One region of the Mesorhizobium sp. 2RAF45 genome, then DNA from elsewhere that is predicted to be linked to it. Evidence: predicted binding sites of a transcription regulator. Region 1 holds the regulator's gene; the other holds the start of a gene.
The links. Region 1 encodes LexA, which represses DNA repair genes until DNA is damaged. Its sites were predicted from a motif close to TGTTCNNNNTGTGTTCNG; they were not measured.
Positions count from the first base shown of each region.

Region 2: dinB (DNA polymerase IV) is a predicted target of LexA. The motif match lies at 4,704-4,721, and genes of this name have one in related genera.

Region 1 covers NZ_JBFRGG010000015.1:30,965-40,112, forward strand. The annotation lists gene AB4Z43_RS27850 (ABC transporter ATP-binding protein) at 1-552, opposite strand, end outside; gene AB4Z43_RS27855 (ABC transporter substrate-binding protein) at 612-1,598, opposite strand; gene AB4Z43_RS27860 (GntR family transcriptional regulator) at 1,751-2,524, shown strand; gene lexA (transcriptional repressor LexA) at 2,902-3,639, shown strand; gene AB4Z43_RS27870 (ComEC/Rec2 family competence protein) at 3,633-6,086, opposite strand; gene gltX (glutamate--tRNA ligase) at 6,190-7,614, shown strand; gene gltA (citrate synthase) at 7,798-9,126, shown strand.
Region 2 covers NZ_JBFRGG010000021.1:29,807-37,356, forward strand. The annotation lists gene AB4Z43_RS31440 (sigma-70 family RNA polymerase sigma factor) at 1-495, opposite strand, end outside; gene AB4Z43_RS31445 (alpha/beta hydrolase) at 584-1,537, opposite strand; gene AB4Z43_RS31450 (SDR family oxidoreductase) at 1,643-2,524, opposite strand; gene AB4Z43_RS31455 (dihydrofolate reductase family protein) at 2,647-3,234, opposite strand; gene AB4Z43_RS31460 (winged helix-turn-helix transcriptional regulator) at 3,346-3,768, shown strand; gene AB4Z43_RS31465 (DUF899 domain-containing protein) at 3,834-4,544, opposite strand; gene dinB (DNA polymerase IV) at 4,752-5,999, shown strand; gene AB4Z43_RS31475 (excalibur calcium-binding domain-containing protein) at 6,001-6,333, opposite strand; gene rsgA (ribosome small subunit-dependent GTPase A) at 6,517-7,550, shown strand, end outside.

The sequences.
Region 1 (9,148 bases):
GGCCGTGCGCGGGTCGAGTGCCGCGGTATGCTCGTCGAGCAGCAGCAGGTCCGGCGATCCGCCGACTGCCATGATCAGCGACAGCGACTGCCGCTGCCCGCCCGAGAGCAGGTCGACACGGGTGTCGAGACGATTTTCGAGGCCGAGGCCCAATATCGACAGGCGCTCCTTGTAGGACGCGAGCCGCGTGGCGTTCAGCCCTTGCCGCAGCGTGCGTTTTTGGCTGCGCAGATCGGCCAGCAGCATGTTCTCCGCCACGGTCATGCTGGCGGCGGTGCCACGCATCGGATCCTGGAAGACGCGCGCCAATCGTGTGGCGCGCTTGTGCACCGGCATGGCTGTCACGTCGGCGCCGTTGATCAGGATCTTGCCGGAATCCAGGACGAGGGCTCCGGAAATAGCGTTGAGCATGCTGCTCTTGCCGGCCCCGTTGGAGCCGATGACGATGCCGAACTCGCCGGTGGCCAATGACAGGCTGAGGCCGTCGAGCGCGACCTTCTCGTCGGCCTGCCCCTTGTAGAATACTTTGCGCGCGGATCGGATATCGAGCATCGTTCCTCCCTGGCCGGAAGGGCGACGGCGCCAACGCCATCGCCCCTTGCAGCCCGATATCAGTCGACGATGCAGCCGCAATCGGCCATCGAAGCCGGTATCTCGATGCCGAACGCGGCCATCGCCTTGCGGGAAATCGTTGCCATGTGATCCTTGTAGGCCGGGCGCGACGGCGCGATCGTCTTGGGATCCTTGCCCTTGAGGATTTCGGCGGCGATGTTGCCGGCGTTCATGCCGACCTGCGTGTAATTGACCGCGAAGCTCGCCGGCACGGTGCCGTTGCGGACCGCGCTGTCATCAGAGTTGACGACCGGGATACCGGCCTGGCGTGCGGCCGCGGAGACAGCGGCGATTGCCGGCTGGATCAGGTTCGAGGCCGGACCGTAGATCACGTCAGCCTTGCCGGCGAGCGAAGCGATGCGTTGCTGGATGTCATTGACGTTGTCGATGCCGATTTCCACGACCTCGAAACCGGCCGCCGGCGCCGCCGCCTTGATCTTTTCTATCAGGGCAACGTCATTGGCCTCGCCTGGATTGTAAGGCACCCCGAAGCGCTTGGCGTTCGGCAGCAGCTTCTTGGTGAAGGCCATCACCGCGGCGACATCCTGCAGATCGCTGGCGCCGGTCATGCCTTCGTCTCCGGCGTCCCACGACGGCACCAGCTTGGCCGCCACCGGATCGGTGACAGCGGCAAAGACGATCGGAATGCCGGAACCGGCGAGCGCCTTCTTGGCGATCTGCGATACCGGCGTGGTGATGGTGTAGATCAGCTTGGGCTGCTCCGCCTGCAGCTTGGCAATCATCTGCGGCACCAGCGATGCATCGAAGTTGGTATGGCTTTCGGTGTAGACGACGTCCTTGCCCTCGACAAAACCGTTGTCCGTCAATGCCTTCTTGAAGCCGGCTATGGCGGCATTGAGCTGCGGATGCTCGCCGAAATTAGCGATGCCGATGCGTATCTGATCGGCCGCGGCGCTGCCTGCGCTGACCATTAATGCGCCTGCCAGGGCCAATCCCGACAGCCAAGCGGACTTCGACTTCAACATCATTTCCTCCCAGATTTGATCAGCGCCGCCCACAGGACGGCAACTGCGGCGATCATGGTCAGTCGCCCGCCGTGTGTCAAACATTATATATAATTCTTGCCATACCTCCGCTTCATATATAATTTTCGCAAGCCGATGACGGACGGATGGCGATGCAGGATCAGAACAATTCCACGAAGACCGAGGCGGCCTATCAGCTGCTGCGGCGCGATATCCTGACCACCCGCCTCATGCCGGGCGCGCCGCTCAAGCTGAGCGCGCTGCGCGGCACATACGGCGTCGGCTGGACGCCGCTGCGTGAAGCCTTGTCCCGACTTGAAGCCGAGCGCCTGGTCACCGCCATCAGCAATCGCGGCTTTGCCGTCGCTCCCGTGTCGCGCGCCGAGCTCGAGGACCTGGCGCGCGCAAGGATGGTTGTCGAAATGCCGCTGTTCCTGGAATCGATCGCGAACGGCGGCAGGGAATGGGAGGACGCGGTCGTCACCGCTCATTACCGGCTCTCCCGGTGCAAGACCGCAGTCGAAGACCCTTCCGAGGCGGCCGTCGACAAATGGGACGAGAGCCACGAGGCCTTCCATGCGGCTCTGCTGAGCGCGGCGACGTCGAACTGGCTATTGCGCTTCCGCTCGACGATCGCCGATCAACTGCGTCGGCATCATCGGTTTCTCGGCCTGGCGCCGACATTGCGGGCGGCGGCCGGCCTCAAGGACGGCTATGGCGAGGCTATGGACGCCCTGCGCGAGGCGATCGCCATCGAGCATCACACCGCAATCATGGAAGCGGCGCTCGATCGCAATGTCGAGCGGGCAAAGGCGCTGATGACCGCGCATATCGGCTACACGCTGCATGTCTATGTCCACAGCGAAGACAACGGCGCCAACACCTACACCGCGCGCGCCGGCAGCCTGAAAGCGGTTTCCGGATGACGTTGCCGCGGCGTCCATATCCACGCGGCCATGGCCGGCCTGAACCCGCGACCGTTGGCATTTTGATTTCGTTTCGTTCCGCCGGAAATGGATCGATACACCGTACAAATCCGCTCTGTGGACGCCTCTCAAACGCCTGATGCCAAACCGCATCCAGGGGTAGGCCACAGGCCATTAACCAAAATGATTTCAATGAACCTGCGGGGAGCGGAAGCGGTCTAGCGCGGCCCGCTGCCGGGGCCAAATAATTTCGGACGCGTTAACAAATTCATTAAACTTTAAACAGTTGCGGAACACAACTGGAACAGATAGTGTTTGTTCTGGGTTTGTTTTTCGATTCTGATTCACACCCGTCGTTCAATGCCTTGGGGGCCGCCATGCTGACACGCAAGCAACATGAACTGCTGATGTTCATTCATGAACGGCTCAAGGAAAGCGGCATTCCGCCTTCCTTCGACGAAATGAAGGAAGCGCTCGATCTTGCCTCCAAGTCAGGCATTCATCGCCTGATCACGGCACTGGAGGAACGCGGCTTCATTCGCCGGCTGCCCAACCGGGCGCGGGCGCTGGAAGTGCTGCGGCTGCCGGATTCGATCGCACCCGGACTCAACGCGGCAAAGAAATTCTCGCCAAGCGTCATCCAGGGCAGCCTCGGCCAGGGTGGTCTTGGCCGCCAGATCAAGCCGGCGGCATCGCGCTTGCCCGCGGCCGGCAATAATGACGATGCGGTTTCCGCCGTGTCGATCCCGGTGATGGGTCGCATCGCCGCTGGTGTGCCGATCGATGCCATCCAGCATCAGACACATTCGATCTCGGTACCGCCGGACATGATCATGGGTGGCGAGCATTATGCACTTGAGGTCAAGGGCGACTCGATGATCGACGCCGGCATCTTCGACGGCGACACGGTCATCATCCGCAACGCCGACACGGCGAGCCCGGGCGAGATCGTCGTGGCGTTGGTCGACGAGGAGGAAGCAACCCTGAAACGGTTCCGCCGCAAGGGCGCCTCGATCGCCCTTGAAGCCGCCAACCCGGCCTACGAGACGCGCATTTTCGGGCCAGACAGGGTCAAGGTGCAAGGCAAGCTTGTCGGGTTGATCCGGCGCTACTGAGCAGGAACGGCAGGCTTTTCGGGTTTTTGATAGGGCGGCAGCCCCCTCGCCTCGCGCGAAAATTTTCGCTGCTCGTGCCAGGGCCGATATGGCCCGTCCACCGCGAAGCTGATGATTGGCGGACCTGTCGCCGATTGGCGGTCGAAGAAGACGGCGGCACTGCCCTTGCGGGCAAGTTGCCGTTTGGTGACGACAACAACCAGCGGATTGTGGCAGGAATCATAGCCGGTTGCGTCATTGACGACGATCAAATCGGCGAAGCCGCAAGCCTTCCAGGTGTCCTTGCGGTCTTCGACATGCGCGATGATCGCCCCTGACGGGTGCCGGGCAAGACAGACGCCATCCGTGCAATAAAACGGCGCTCCCGGCGGCAGATTGGCGGCATCGGCAATGTCGAATTGCCAGTCCGCCTTGTCGAACATCTCCGGCACGACGATGGTTTCGGACACCAGCGCGCGTTTCCAATTGTCGACGGTGAACTCGTTCGGGCGAGCCCGGCTGACCGCGAGTTCTCCACCGCCGATCGGCAGCGCCACCAAACGCGCATCTTCGGAAATCAGCACATCCGGGGCGCGCGTATCCGATACTGTCAGCAGGCCGGCAAGCGCGAATGGCACTGCCGCGAGCCGCAGCCAGGTCGTCGCCATCGTCGCGATGATCAGGGCGATGGTCACCAGCAGCACGGATTGCTGCGAAATCAGCCCGACCGCATCGACCGGGGAGCGCTCCGATATCCACGCCGATATGGCGATCATTGCGGTCAGGCCCTTGCCCATCACGTAAAGGAAGGGACCGTCGGCACCAAAGGGCATCGCAAGCGAACTGAGAACAGCGAAAGGCATGACAATCAGTGACACGATCGGCATGACGGCCAGATTGGCGAACAGGCTGAGCGGCGACACACGCTGGAAATGCCAGATGGCAAACAGCGCCGTGGCGCAGCCGGCGATGATGGATGTCATCGCCAACCCACCCGTCGCCAGCAGGAATTTTCGCGTGAGAAAACCCGGCAGGGATCGCTTTGGCGGTGGCGGTCTTGCCTTTCCCGCATGGTGATCCGCCCAGCCGGCATAAGCCCCGACCAGCGCCGCGGTCGCGGCGAACGACATCTGGAAGCTTGGGCCGACTACCTCATGCGGCGACACCACAATGACGGCGATCGCCGAGATCGCAAGATTGCGCATGGTCAGCGCCGCGCGATCGAACAGCACGGCAATCAGCATCACCGCCAGCATGATGAAGCTGCGTTCGGCCGCGACGACGACGCCGGAAATGACGAGATAGGCGGCGATCGAGAAAAGGGCCGCGGCGGCCGCATATTTCTTCACCGGCCGACGCGCGGAAAAGTCCGGAAACAGCGCGAAGGCGCCGCGCAGCAGCCCCATGATGGTACCGGCGACGAGCGCCATATGCAGTCCGGAAATGGAGATGATGTGATAGATGCCGGTGCGTCGCATCGCCTCGTTGATTTCATCGGGAATGCCGGCCCGCACGCCGACGATCAGCGCCGCCGCGATCTCACCCTCGGCACCGCCAACCGTGGCCCTGATGTGGTCGGCAATGGCTTCACGGGCATTTTCTATCCCCGAGAAAAGGCGGGCCGTGAGCGGCACCTCGTCGTCCGTGGCTGAGACAAGCTTTGGGTTGCCGAGAAAGAATCCGCTGCCGCCAATGCCGGCAAAATAGCTGTCGAAGGAGAAATCGTAACTGTCCGGCCGCACCGGACCGGTCGGCGGCAACAGTTTAGCATAGCCGGTGACCAGGGAGCCGGCAGTCATTTCCGCCGGGATATCTCGCGCCGAAAGCCTGACCCTTTCCGGCGCATAGCGCAGTTTCGGCCGGGCGGTCGACGTCACGTCGATGGTCAGCCGGATGCGGCCGGTCTCCATCCGGTCGAGCGAAACGACACGGCCGGTGACTTGCGTCGAGATTTCCGAACCCAGCATCTGGGTGCCCGCCCGCCATGTCTCGACCTTGGCGACAAGCAGGCCAAGCGCGCACAACAATGCCGCCGTGAAGCCCAGATGGGTTTTGGGCCAGGAGCGCGAAACAAATGCACAGACCGCCATCAGCACGACGACCGCGACAGGCTTTGCAAAATCAGGCTCCGTCGCGAGCGAATAATAGCCGATCGCTCCAGCGGCCAGACAAACCGGCACCAGCAGGAAGGCGATGCCCCGGTCAAGCTCGAGCTCCGCTGCCGTCGCCGCACTATGGCGTAGGCGAGGCCAGGAAACCCGGGCGAGTCGCCGCCGGACACGCACAATCCGGCCTGAAGCAGGCGGCGGAAGTGTCGCCGGCATATCCGCCTGCGGCGGCTGGCTGCCGGGTGCAGGCATAAGGGGCGATGGCAGTGGGTTCGCAAGGGGAGATGCAAACAACGACCGTTCGCTGACGCCAACACCAGCGTCCTCGCCCTGATCCGAGCCCCAGCCTCGTCCAGCCATCGGGTCCTGCCCCTTGCACCCCTGACGCCCTATGCTACATGAACGCGCGACGCGCGAAAGTCCGCGCGGCCGCACCCCGCTTCAGATGGTTTCCGAGAGTTTCATGTCCGACAAGGTCGTCACCCGTTTTGCCCCCTCGCCCACCGGCTATCTGCACATCGGCGGCGCGCGCACGGCTCTGTTCAACTGGCTCTATGCCAAACACACCGGCGGCACGATGCTGCTGCGCATCGAGGACACCGATCGCGAGCGTTCGACCGCCGCCGCGACGGCTGCCATCCTCGACGGCCTCTCCTGGCTCGGCTTGACCTGGGACGGCGACGCGGTCTCGCAGTTCGAGCGCGCGCCACGCCACCGCGAGGTCGCGGAGGAACTCGTGCGTCTGGGCAAGGCCTATTACAGCTACGAGACGCCGGCCGAGTTGGAGGCGATGCGCGAGGCAGCACGGGCCAAGGGCCTGCCGCCGCGCTACAACGGCCAGTGGCGCGACCGCGCCCCCTCTGAGGCGCCTGCGGGCGTCAAGGGCGCCATCCGCATCAAGGCGCCGACCGAAGGCGAGACGATCGTCCATGACCGCGTCCAGGGCGAGGTGCGCTTCCCCAACAAGGATCTCGACGACTTCATCATCCTGCGTTCGGACGGCAACCCAACCTACATGCATGCCGTCGTCGTCGACGACCACGACATGGGTGTCACCCACATCATCCGCGGCGACGACCACCTGACCAATGCGGCCCGCCAGACCGTGATCTACAACGCCATGGGCTGGGACGTGCCGTCTATGTCGCACATCCCGCTGATCCATGGCGCCGACGGCGCCAAGCTGTCGAAGCGCCATGGCGCGCTCGGCGTCGAAGCCTATCGGGCCATGGGCTACCTGCCGGAGGCACTGCTCAACTACCTGGCGCGCCTGGGCTGGAGTCATGGCGATGACGAGATCATGTCGATCAAGGACATGATCTCCTGGTTCGATATCGGCGACGTCAACAAGGGCGCTGCCCGCTTCGATTTCGCCAAGCTGGAAGCGATCAACGGCGCGCATATGCGGCGCATGGCCGACGCGAAGCTGTTGGACATCTTCATCGCCACTCTGCCCTATCTCGAGGGTGGCCCGGCGATGGCCGCGCGCCTCAACGAACACAACAAGGCGCAGTTGCTGGCGGCCCTTCCGGGCCTGAAGGAGCGCGCCAAGACGCTGGTCGAGCTCGTCGATGGCGCGGCCTATCTGTTCGCCACGCGACCGCTGCCGGTCGACGAGAAGGCGGCCCTCCTGCTCAACGACGACGCCCGCAAGATCCTGCGCGGCGCTCACGAAGCTTTGAATGCGTTTTCCGGCGACTGGACTGCAGCCGCGGCGGAAGCCGTGATCCGCGACTATGCGCTGGCCGGTGGCCACAAGCTTGGCGCCGTGGCCCAACCGTTGCGGGCCGCGCTGACCGGCAAAAGCACCTCGCCTGGCGTGTTCGACGTGCTTGCCGTGCTTGGGCGCGAGGAAAGCCTGGCGCGCATAGCGGATCAAATCGATTAGGAGCAAACTGGCCCAAGAAGATTGGCATTGAAAGGCGCGTTTCGCAGTGCAACATTAGGCCTTGGCCCAATCTGGCACGCACCTCCTAAAATGCGGTGGCGAATACGCGCATTGCGGTGATTTCGACGTGTCGCTCTGCAGAATTTGCCTTTGCCGGCATGAGGAAACAACAAGGAGTTTGCAATGACCGAAGCTGCGAAAAAACTGGATGTGGGCGGCGCGAACCAAGAGGCTACCGCAACGCTTCAATTCGCCGGCAAGACCCATGAATTCAAGGTGCGAAGCGGCTCCGTCGGACCCGACGTCATCGACATCGCCTCGCTCTACAGCACGACCGGCGCCTTCACCTACGACCCCGGCTTCACTTCGACGGCAAGCTGTGAGTCCGAGATCACCTTCATCGACGGCGATGCCGGTATTCTCCTCCACCGCGGCTATCCGATCGACCAGCTGGCCGAACACGGCGACTTCCTCGAAGTCTGCTATCTCCTGCTCTACGGCGAACTGCCGACCAAGGCGCAGAAGGACGATTTCGACTACCGCGTGACGCGCCACACCATGGTGCACGAGCAGATGTCGCGCTTCTTCACCGGCTTCCGCCGCGACGCGCACCCGATGGCGGTGATGTGCGGCGTGGTGGGCGCGCTGTCGGCCTTCTATCACGACTCCACCGACATCTCCGACCCCTACCAGCGCATGGTGGCGTCGATGCGCCTGATCGCCAAGATGCCGACGATCGCGGCCATGGCCTACAAGTACCACATCGGCCAGCCCTTCATTTACCCGAAGAACGATCTCGGTTTCGCGGCAAACTTCCTGCATATGTGCTTTGCGGTGCCGTGCGAGGAGTACAAGATCAACCCGGTGCTGGCGCGCGCCATGGAGCGCATCTTCATCCTGCACGCCGATCACGAGCAGAATGCCTCCACCTCGACGGTTCGCCTCGCCGGCTCGTCGGGCGCCAACCCGTTCGCCTGCATCGCCGCCGGCATCGCTTGCCTGTGGGGCCCGGCCCATGGCGGCGCCAATGAAGCGGCGCTCAACATGCTGGGCGAGATCGGCCATGTCGATCACATCCCGGAATTCATCGCCCGCGCCAAGGACAAAAACGACCCGTTCCGGCTGATGGGCTTTGGTCACCGCGTTTACAAGAACTACGATCCTCGCGCGAAAATCATGCAGAAAACGGCGCACGAGGTGCTGGGCGAACTCGGCATCAAGGACGATCCGCTGCTCGACATCGCGATGGAACTGGAAAAGATCGCGCTGACCGACCCCTATTTCATCGAGAAGAAGCTCTACCCGAATGTCGATTTCTATTCCGGCATCACGCTGAAGGCGCTGGGCTTCCCCACCACCATGTTCACCGTGCTGTTTGCGGTCGCACGCACCGTCGGCTGGATCGCGCAGTGGAAGGAGATGATCGAGGATCCGCGCCAGAAGATCGGCCGCCCGCGCCAGCTCTACACCGGAGCGCCGGAGCGCGACTACGTGCCGATCGCCAAGCGCTGACCGAAGCTGCCGTGATTAAAGA
Region 2 (7,550 bases), on a different contig from region 1:
TGTCGAACCGACCAGGCCGGCAATCTCCTCCAGCGAATGGTCGAAGACATCCTTGAGCAGCACGCAGGCGCGCTCCTTCGGCGGCAGGTGCACCACCAGCCTTTCGATGGCGCGGCCGGCGCCCGCACCGGCGGGTTCGACCGGCAGCACGATCTCATCGCTGGCATAGCCAGCTTCGGCCTTGAGCCGCGTGCGGCGGGTGCGGATGAAGTCGATGCACTTGTTATGTGCGATGCGGAACAGCCACGGCCGCAGCGCCTGTGTGTCGTCGAGCAGCCCGATCTTGCGATAGGCCTCGAACAGCGCCTCCTGCATGATGTCCTCGCCATCGAGGGCCGAGCCGGTCATGCGCGCGCAATAGCGGTGCAGACGGACGCGCAAATGCGAGACCGTCTCCAGGAACGCCCTGTAGCGCAGGTCGAACAGGCCTTCGGGGTCGAGGCGCGGCTCGATGCCTTGCCTCGTCTCAGGGGAATTGCGGATCTGCTGGTTCATCGCGGCACGTCGCTCAGCGTCACCGCAGCATTGCGCAAGCGCTGCGCATCCACAAGCCCGAAGTGCGACCCGATCGGCCCTCTCATGCCTACGCCGCCTTGCCGCCGGCGACCTTGCCGCTGACGGCATTGTCACCGGCATCCGGCAGCCCGAGCCTCGGCCGCACCCAGGCGGCGAGGCGGCCGATCGCGTCGTCGGCCTCCGGCGCCCGGCCGGCCATCATCTGGAAGGAGTGCAGCATGTCGTCGAAGACGTCGAGGCGCGTCTCGACGCCAGCCTGCCGCGCGCGCTCGGCGAACATGCGGCTTTCGTCGACCAGCGTCTCGTCGGCGCCGGCCTGCAGGAAGACCGGCGGAAAGCCACTCAAATCGGCATAGAGCGGGCTGACCTCCGGATCGAGCCGATCGTAGTCGCCGATGAAGTTGGTCACCAGCCAGTCGACGCCTCCCTTGGCGAAGAAGGGATCCTTTTCACGGTTGGTTTCGTAACTGGTGGCGGTCAGCGCCATGTCGAACCAGCCGGAGATGATCAGCGTGGCGGCCGGCAGCGGCCGCTCCCGCGCGCGCAGCCGCTGCAGGACGCCATAGGTCAGCACCGCGCCGCAGGAATCCGCGGCAAGCGCGATCCGCCTGGTATCGAAGTCCTGGTCGATGAGCCAGTCCCAGGCTGTCATCGCCGCCTCGAGCTGGGCCGGATACTTGGCCTGGTCGGCCAGCGGATAGCCATAGAGCAAGGCCCGGCAGCCGACGGCCTTGGCCAGATGGCCGACCAGCTTGCGATGGGTGTAGATCGAGCCGCCGACGAAGCCGCCGCCATGCGCATAAAACAGCACCCGCCGCTCGTCCGCGCCCTTCGGCACGACCCATAGCGCAGGCACGCCGCCGGCATCCACCTCGACATAGTCGACGCCGCCGGGTTCGCCGGTCAGCGCCGTCCAACTGGCATCGTTGAACTCGACGAATGCCTGCGGGCTCATTTTGCCGGCATTGGCGCCGATCGCCGCGTAGTGGTTCCTGTTTGCTTCGCTCTCGATGCTCGCCATGATGCTCTCCTGGGTTACGGATCGCGGACCGCGCGACCTTTCGAGAAGCAGAGACGGATGGGCCGACAAAAAGGATACGTCGCCGCGGACGATTTTCCGCCCCGGCTAGCCCTCACCCCGAAACATCGCGGCGTGGCGTTGGGCGAATTCGACGAACGGCGTCGGCCGCACACCGAACATGTCGTGCGTCACCAGATGCACCCGCGATTTCGGCCGTCGCAGCCGCTCGGCCAGTTGTTCGTCCAGCGCATCGGCAAAGCCGGCCGGGACGCCGCTGGCCAGCAGGTTGCGCCGCCGCTCTGCGGGGCTGACATCGATATAGCGAACCGGCTTGCCGATCGCCTGCGATATCAGTGCGGCGATATCGCTCATCGTCAGCGCCTGCGGCCCGGTCATATCGAGACTCTCGCCTTCATGGCCGCCATCGCGCAGCAGCCGGAAGGCCACCTTGGCGATATCCTCGACATCGACCGGCGACAGTTCGGTCTCGCCGAGCGCGAGATAGAAGGCGCCCTCGGCGGCAATGGTCGGTGCATCGCGCAGGTACACCTGCATGAACTGGCTGGGGCGCAGATGCGTCCATGCCATGCCGGCCCCCTCCAGATAGCGTTCGACCTCCTCATGCATGCGGGTGAAGCGGAACCTCTTCGCATCGTAGCCGATGTTGGATTCGGCGCCGGAGAACTTCACCACATGCGCGACGCCGGCCCGGCCGCAGGCATCGATGAAACGGCACTGCGTTTCCGTCATGTCGTCGGCGGCGGTCGAAATCATCAGCACGCGGTCGATGCCGTCGAGTGCCGCGCCAAGTGTGTCCGCCAGGCGCATGTCGCCCTCGACCAGTTCGACGCCGACAAGGCCGCCGAGCCCCGCCACTGACGCCCGGTCCGCATCGCGCACCAGCGCCCTCACCTCATGCCCCTGCCGCGCGAACTCGTGCACGATCGCCTTGCCGTTCAGCCCCGTGGCACCCGTCACCAGGATCATCGTCATCTCTCCGTCTGCAGTGAGGCGGCCGCCCCACCGGCGACCGCGCCTTGAAGACGAAGAGACGAGGGCAAAGGATTCTGCCCACACAGTTTTTTGACGGGAACCTTCGCCGTGCCCCCTCACCGCGCCGGGGCGTAGCGGTTGACCACCATGCCGCAGGCATAGGCTTTCGAGCCGAGCAGCCGGAGGTTACGAAAACCGCCCTGGTCGAAGATGCGGCGGCCGGCACCCAGCACGGCCGGATTGATGAACAGCTGGAACTCGTCGACCAGTCCGGCCGCGATCAGCGACGAGGCAAAGCCGGCGCCGCCGAAGACGATGATGTCGCCGCCCTCGCCTCCCTTCAGCGCCTCGACTTGGCGCGGCAGGTCGCCGCTCACCACCGCCGTGCGCTCCCAGCGCGAGGTTTTCAACCTGTCGCTCGGCACCACCTTCCGGACCTCCACGACGCGCCGGGCGAAGGCGTAGAACGGATCGCGTGGAAACTTCTTCGCCGCATTGCCCCAATGGCTGAGATAGCCCTCCTCGGCCATCTTGCGGCTGAGCAGGATGGTGTCGATGCCGGCGAAGACTGTGTTGAAATCCTGCTTCAGCTCCTGGTCCCAGCCGATGTCGTCGCCCCATTCCCAGAGCTGCCAGCGATGGTCGTCATTGGCGCCGACAAAACCGTCGACCGACATCTGCATCTGCAAGATAAGCTTCTTCATCGTCGTCTCCTCGTCTGTCCGGCTCAAAGAAAATTGCTTTACTTTTGGAACCATTGACGCAAGGCAAAAATGGGGTCAAGAGTAAAGTGATTTAAAAATGGAACCATAGACATGTCGACGCGCGAAAGGTCCGGCTGCCCGATCAGCCTGTCGCTGGAACTGCTCGGCGACCGTTGGACGCTGCTCATCATCCGCGATCTGGTCTTCGCCGGGAAAACGCATTTTCGCGAATTCCTGCAATCAGATGAAGGCATCTCCTCGCGCACGCTGGCCGAGCGGCTGCAGACCCTGCAGGACGAAGGCATCCTCACCCGCAGCGACGATCCGAGCCACGGGCTGAAGGCGATCTACCGGCTGACGGAAGCCGGCATCGACCTGTTGCCGGTGCTGGCCACGCTCGGCGCCTGGGGCAGCAAGCACCGCAAGGCCGACGATCAGCTCGCCCGCACCGCCGACGAACTGGCGGCCGGCGGCGAGCCGGCGCTGGAACGGATGAAGGCGGCGCTGCGGGCCGAACATCTGGCGAACACATGATCGCCGAAACTCTTGAAGGATGCCGCGAGGCCGAGGCGCCCCAACCGCGCGGCGATAACGGATCGTCAGCCATCATACTCGTCGTGAAGGCGAACCCAATCGCCCAGCGTATGTGACGGCCCGTTTTCATTGCGGCCGATTGGAGTGAGGTCGAGATAGCTATAGGTCCCGATCAGGTTCTCGCCGCCCCGGCTCCGCACCTGGAAAGTGCAGTAGATCGTGCCATCGTCATCCCTGTAGAAAACGGTCGCGCCGCCGCGATCCCTGCCTTTCATCGCGACCTCTTCGAAATTGAACAGCACCTTGCCCGACTTGATCTGGTCCTCGGTGAACGACACCTGGAAGTCGAAATTGAAATCGCTGCCGAATGACGAAACCCAATCGAACTGCCAATTCATCCGCGCCTTGAAATCCATGAACTCGGCCAGGGGAGCGCGCGCGCAGACGACCAGGGAGACGTCGTGATGCCTGAGATGCTGGTTGGCGGCGTCGATGTGGTCGCAAAGGAATGAACAGCCGGTGCAGCGATAGTCCGCATTGGGCGGAAACATGAAGTGATAAATGATCAACTGGCTGCGCCCCCCGAAGAGATCGGCCAGCGATTTCCTGCCCTGGGTCGTATCGAACTCGTAGAGCTTGTCGATGCGCAGCCACGGCAGCGCGCGCCGCTCCGCCGCGAGTTGTTGACGCTGTCGGGTCAACGCCTTCTCCTTTGCGAGATGCGATTTGTGCGCTTCAAACCAATCCGAGTAAGGCGCGATGATGTGGTCGGTCATGTCGTGCTCCTTCCGCATTCAGGCATGCTGACAGCCTCGTTGCCCGTCTTGAAGACGTAGTTGAAAACCGCGATCCGACATGGGCCGCGCAATTTTCGCGGGAAGAGAGCAGGCGATACAGCCGGACGCGGACATGCCGCTTGACAGATGTACATGTTATGTTCTCTATTCGTTCCGATCCATCAGCAACCGCGGATATGCAGCCGGATGGAAACGACAGCCACCATCCTGCATGCCGATCTCGATGCCTTCTATGCCTCGGTCGAGCAGTTGCTCGACCCGTCGCTACGCGGCAAGCCGATCGCGGTCGGCGGCGGCGTGGTGCTCGCCGCCTCCTATGAAGCGCGCGCCTTCGGCGTGCGCGGCGGCATGCCGGGGCGCAAGGCGCGCGAGCTTTGCCCGCAACTGATCTTCGTTGGCGGCAATTTCAGCCACTACCAGCGGCTGGGCGACGCGGCGATCAAGGTGCTCGACGATTTCACGCCGGTGGTCGAGCGCATTTCCATCGACGAGGCCTTCGCCGATGTCGCCGGCTGCACGCATCTGTTCGGGCAGCCGCAAGAGATCGCCACGGAGATCCGCCGCCGCGTGCGGGCCGAACTCGGCCTGCCGATCTCGATCGGCGTCGCCCGCACCAAGCATCTGGCCAAGATCGCCTCGCAGGTCGCCAAGCCCGACGGGCTGGTGGTGGTCGACCCCGGCAACGAACTCGCCTTCCTGCACGATTTGCCGGTCTCGTTGATGTGGGGCGTCGGTCCGGCGACCAAGGCGCGGCTGGCCGAAATCGGCATCGAGACCATCGGCGAGCTGGCCAGGACGCATAGCGGCGCGCTGACGCGGCTGCTCGGTCCCGCCGCCGGCGAAAAGCTCGCCGCTCTCGCATGGAACCGCGATCCGCGGAAACTGGAGACCGGGCGCCGGGCACACTCGGCCGGCGCGCAATCGGCGCTTGGGCAAAAGCCTGCCGTGGCGCAGGTGATCGTGCCGACGCTGCTGCATCTGGCCGACCGCGTCGCCAGCCGGCTACGCGCCAAGGCGCGGCCGGGCCGCACGGTGACGGTGCGCGTGCGCTTTGCCGATCTCAGCGCCGTCACGCGTTCGATCACGCTGGATCAGCCTATCTCGGCGACCACCATGCTGGCCGAGATCGCCGGCGACCTTGTGCGCGGCGTGCTCGCCGACCATTCACGCGAAAAGACCATCTCGCTGCTGGCGATCTCGGTCTCGCATCTGGAGGAAAGCGCGGAACTGCAGCTCGACCTGCCGCTTGGCCTCGCCGACGAGAAGCGCCGGCCCGGCAGCAAAAAAGGCCTCGCCCGCTTCGGCGCCGACCGCGCCATCGACAAGATCCGCGAACGCTTCGGCAAGCAGGCCGTCGGCTACGGCACGGTGGCGCTGGAAGCGGCGCGCTCCGTGCCCGACGAATTCAGGGAACTGGCGGAAAAGGAACTGTGAGCTATCTGCCGGTCCGCCAATAGCGATGCACGCTGACGCCGCTGCCGCTTCCCCCATGCCAAGGCTCACAGGCGATCCCGTCCTTGTCGGCATCATGCGTCGGCCAATAGCCCGGCTGTCCCCTGCGCGCGGGGGCAAGCCCGACGGCGCGGGCGGCCGCACAGTTGGGGAACGCGGCAAAGTGCCTTAAGGCGGCGAGCGGCGAGTCAATCTGGATGCCGACAAAGCCATAGGCGATGTAGCCGGACAAGAGGATGAACGGCGCGAAAAGAGCCAGATATTTCAGCCTGCCGTGGCGACGAGTTGCAGGCCAATGCAAGAATGGCAGAAGCATTCCCGGCGCGCCCCCTGCTTCAGACCCCGACACAAATCTATCTTCACCAGGCTGTTGCGACAACCGGCAACGCTTGCCAAACCCCGCCGTGCCGCCCATACAGCGGGACGGGCGGATCGCCCATCCCGAGAGGTCCGCGCCTCTCCCATCCTGCCGGGAACACTGTCCGATGTCAGCGACGCCGTGCCCTTGGTCGAAGCCGTGACGGCCTCTTCCCCCTCCCTTGCCGGCCTTGGATGGTCGGAATTTTTCGGCGACCAGCTTGAACCGGGCGATGCAGACCTCATCCCGACCCGCATTGCCATGGTCCATCGAGACCGGCTGAGCGGCCTGTCGCAGACGGGACAAACCGACCTGTCCCTGGCGCCGCAGGCCACCACCGGCGACTACGCCGTCGGCGACTGGGTGCTGGTCGAGCCGCACAGTCACCTTCTGCGGCGTCGCCTGACCCGCAAGACGGTTCTGGAGCGCCGCGTCCAGGGCGGCAGGGGGCCACAGCTGGCAGCGGCCAATGTCGACACGCTGTTCATCGTCACGTCCTGCAATGCCGACTTCAACATCGCCCGGCTCGAACGCTATCTGGCGCTGGCCAACGAGGCCGGAACGACACCCGTGATCCTGTTGACCAAGGCCGATACGGCCGAGGACGCCGAGGCGTACCAAAGCCAGGCCGCCGCGCTGCAGCGCGGATTGGCCGTGGTGACGCTGAACCCGCGCATCGCGGACGCCGCGGGCGCACTCGCGGCCTGGTGCGGCGCGGGGCAGACGGTGGCGCTGATCGGTTCCTCCGGCGTCGGCAAATCGACACTGGTCAACACGTTGGCCGGATCCGCGCAGCAATCACCGCAGCAGACCGGCGCCATTCGCGAACACGACGCCAAGGGACGCCACACCACCACGGCGCGGTCGCTGCATGCCATTGCCGGTGGCGGCTGGGTGATCGACACGCCGGGCATGCGCACGCTGCAGGTCAGCGACGTCGCCTACGGCATCGACACGCTGTTCGCCGAAATCACCGAGTTGGCGCCGCTGTGCAAGTTCCGCGACTGCACGCATATGCACGAGCCGGGCTGCGCGGTGCAGGCAGCGTCGAAGGCCGGCACGCTCGATCCGGAGCGCCTGGCCCGCTGGCGCAAACTGTCCGACGAAAACCAGAACAACACGCCGGTTCAGACGGGACCTCGCGGCGCCAAGTCACCCGCCGGCCGCGGCAAGCG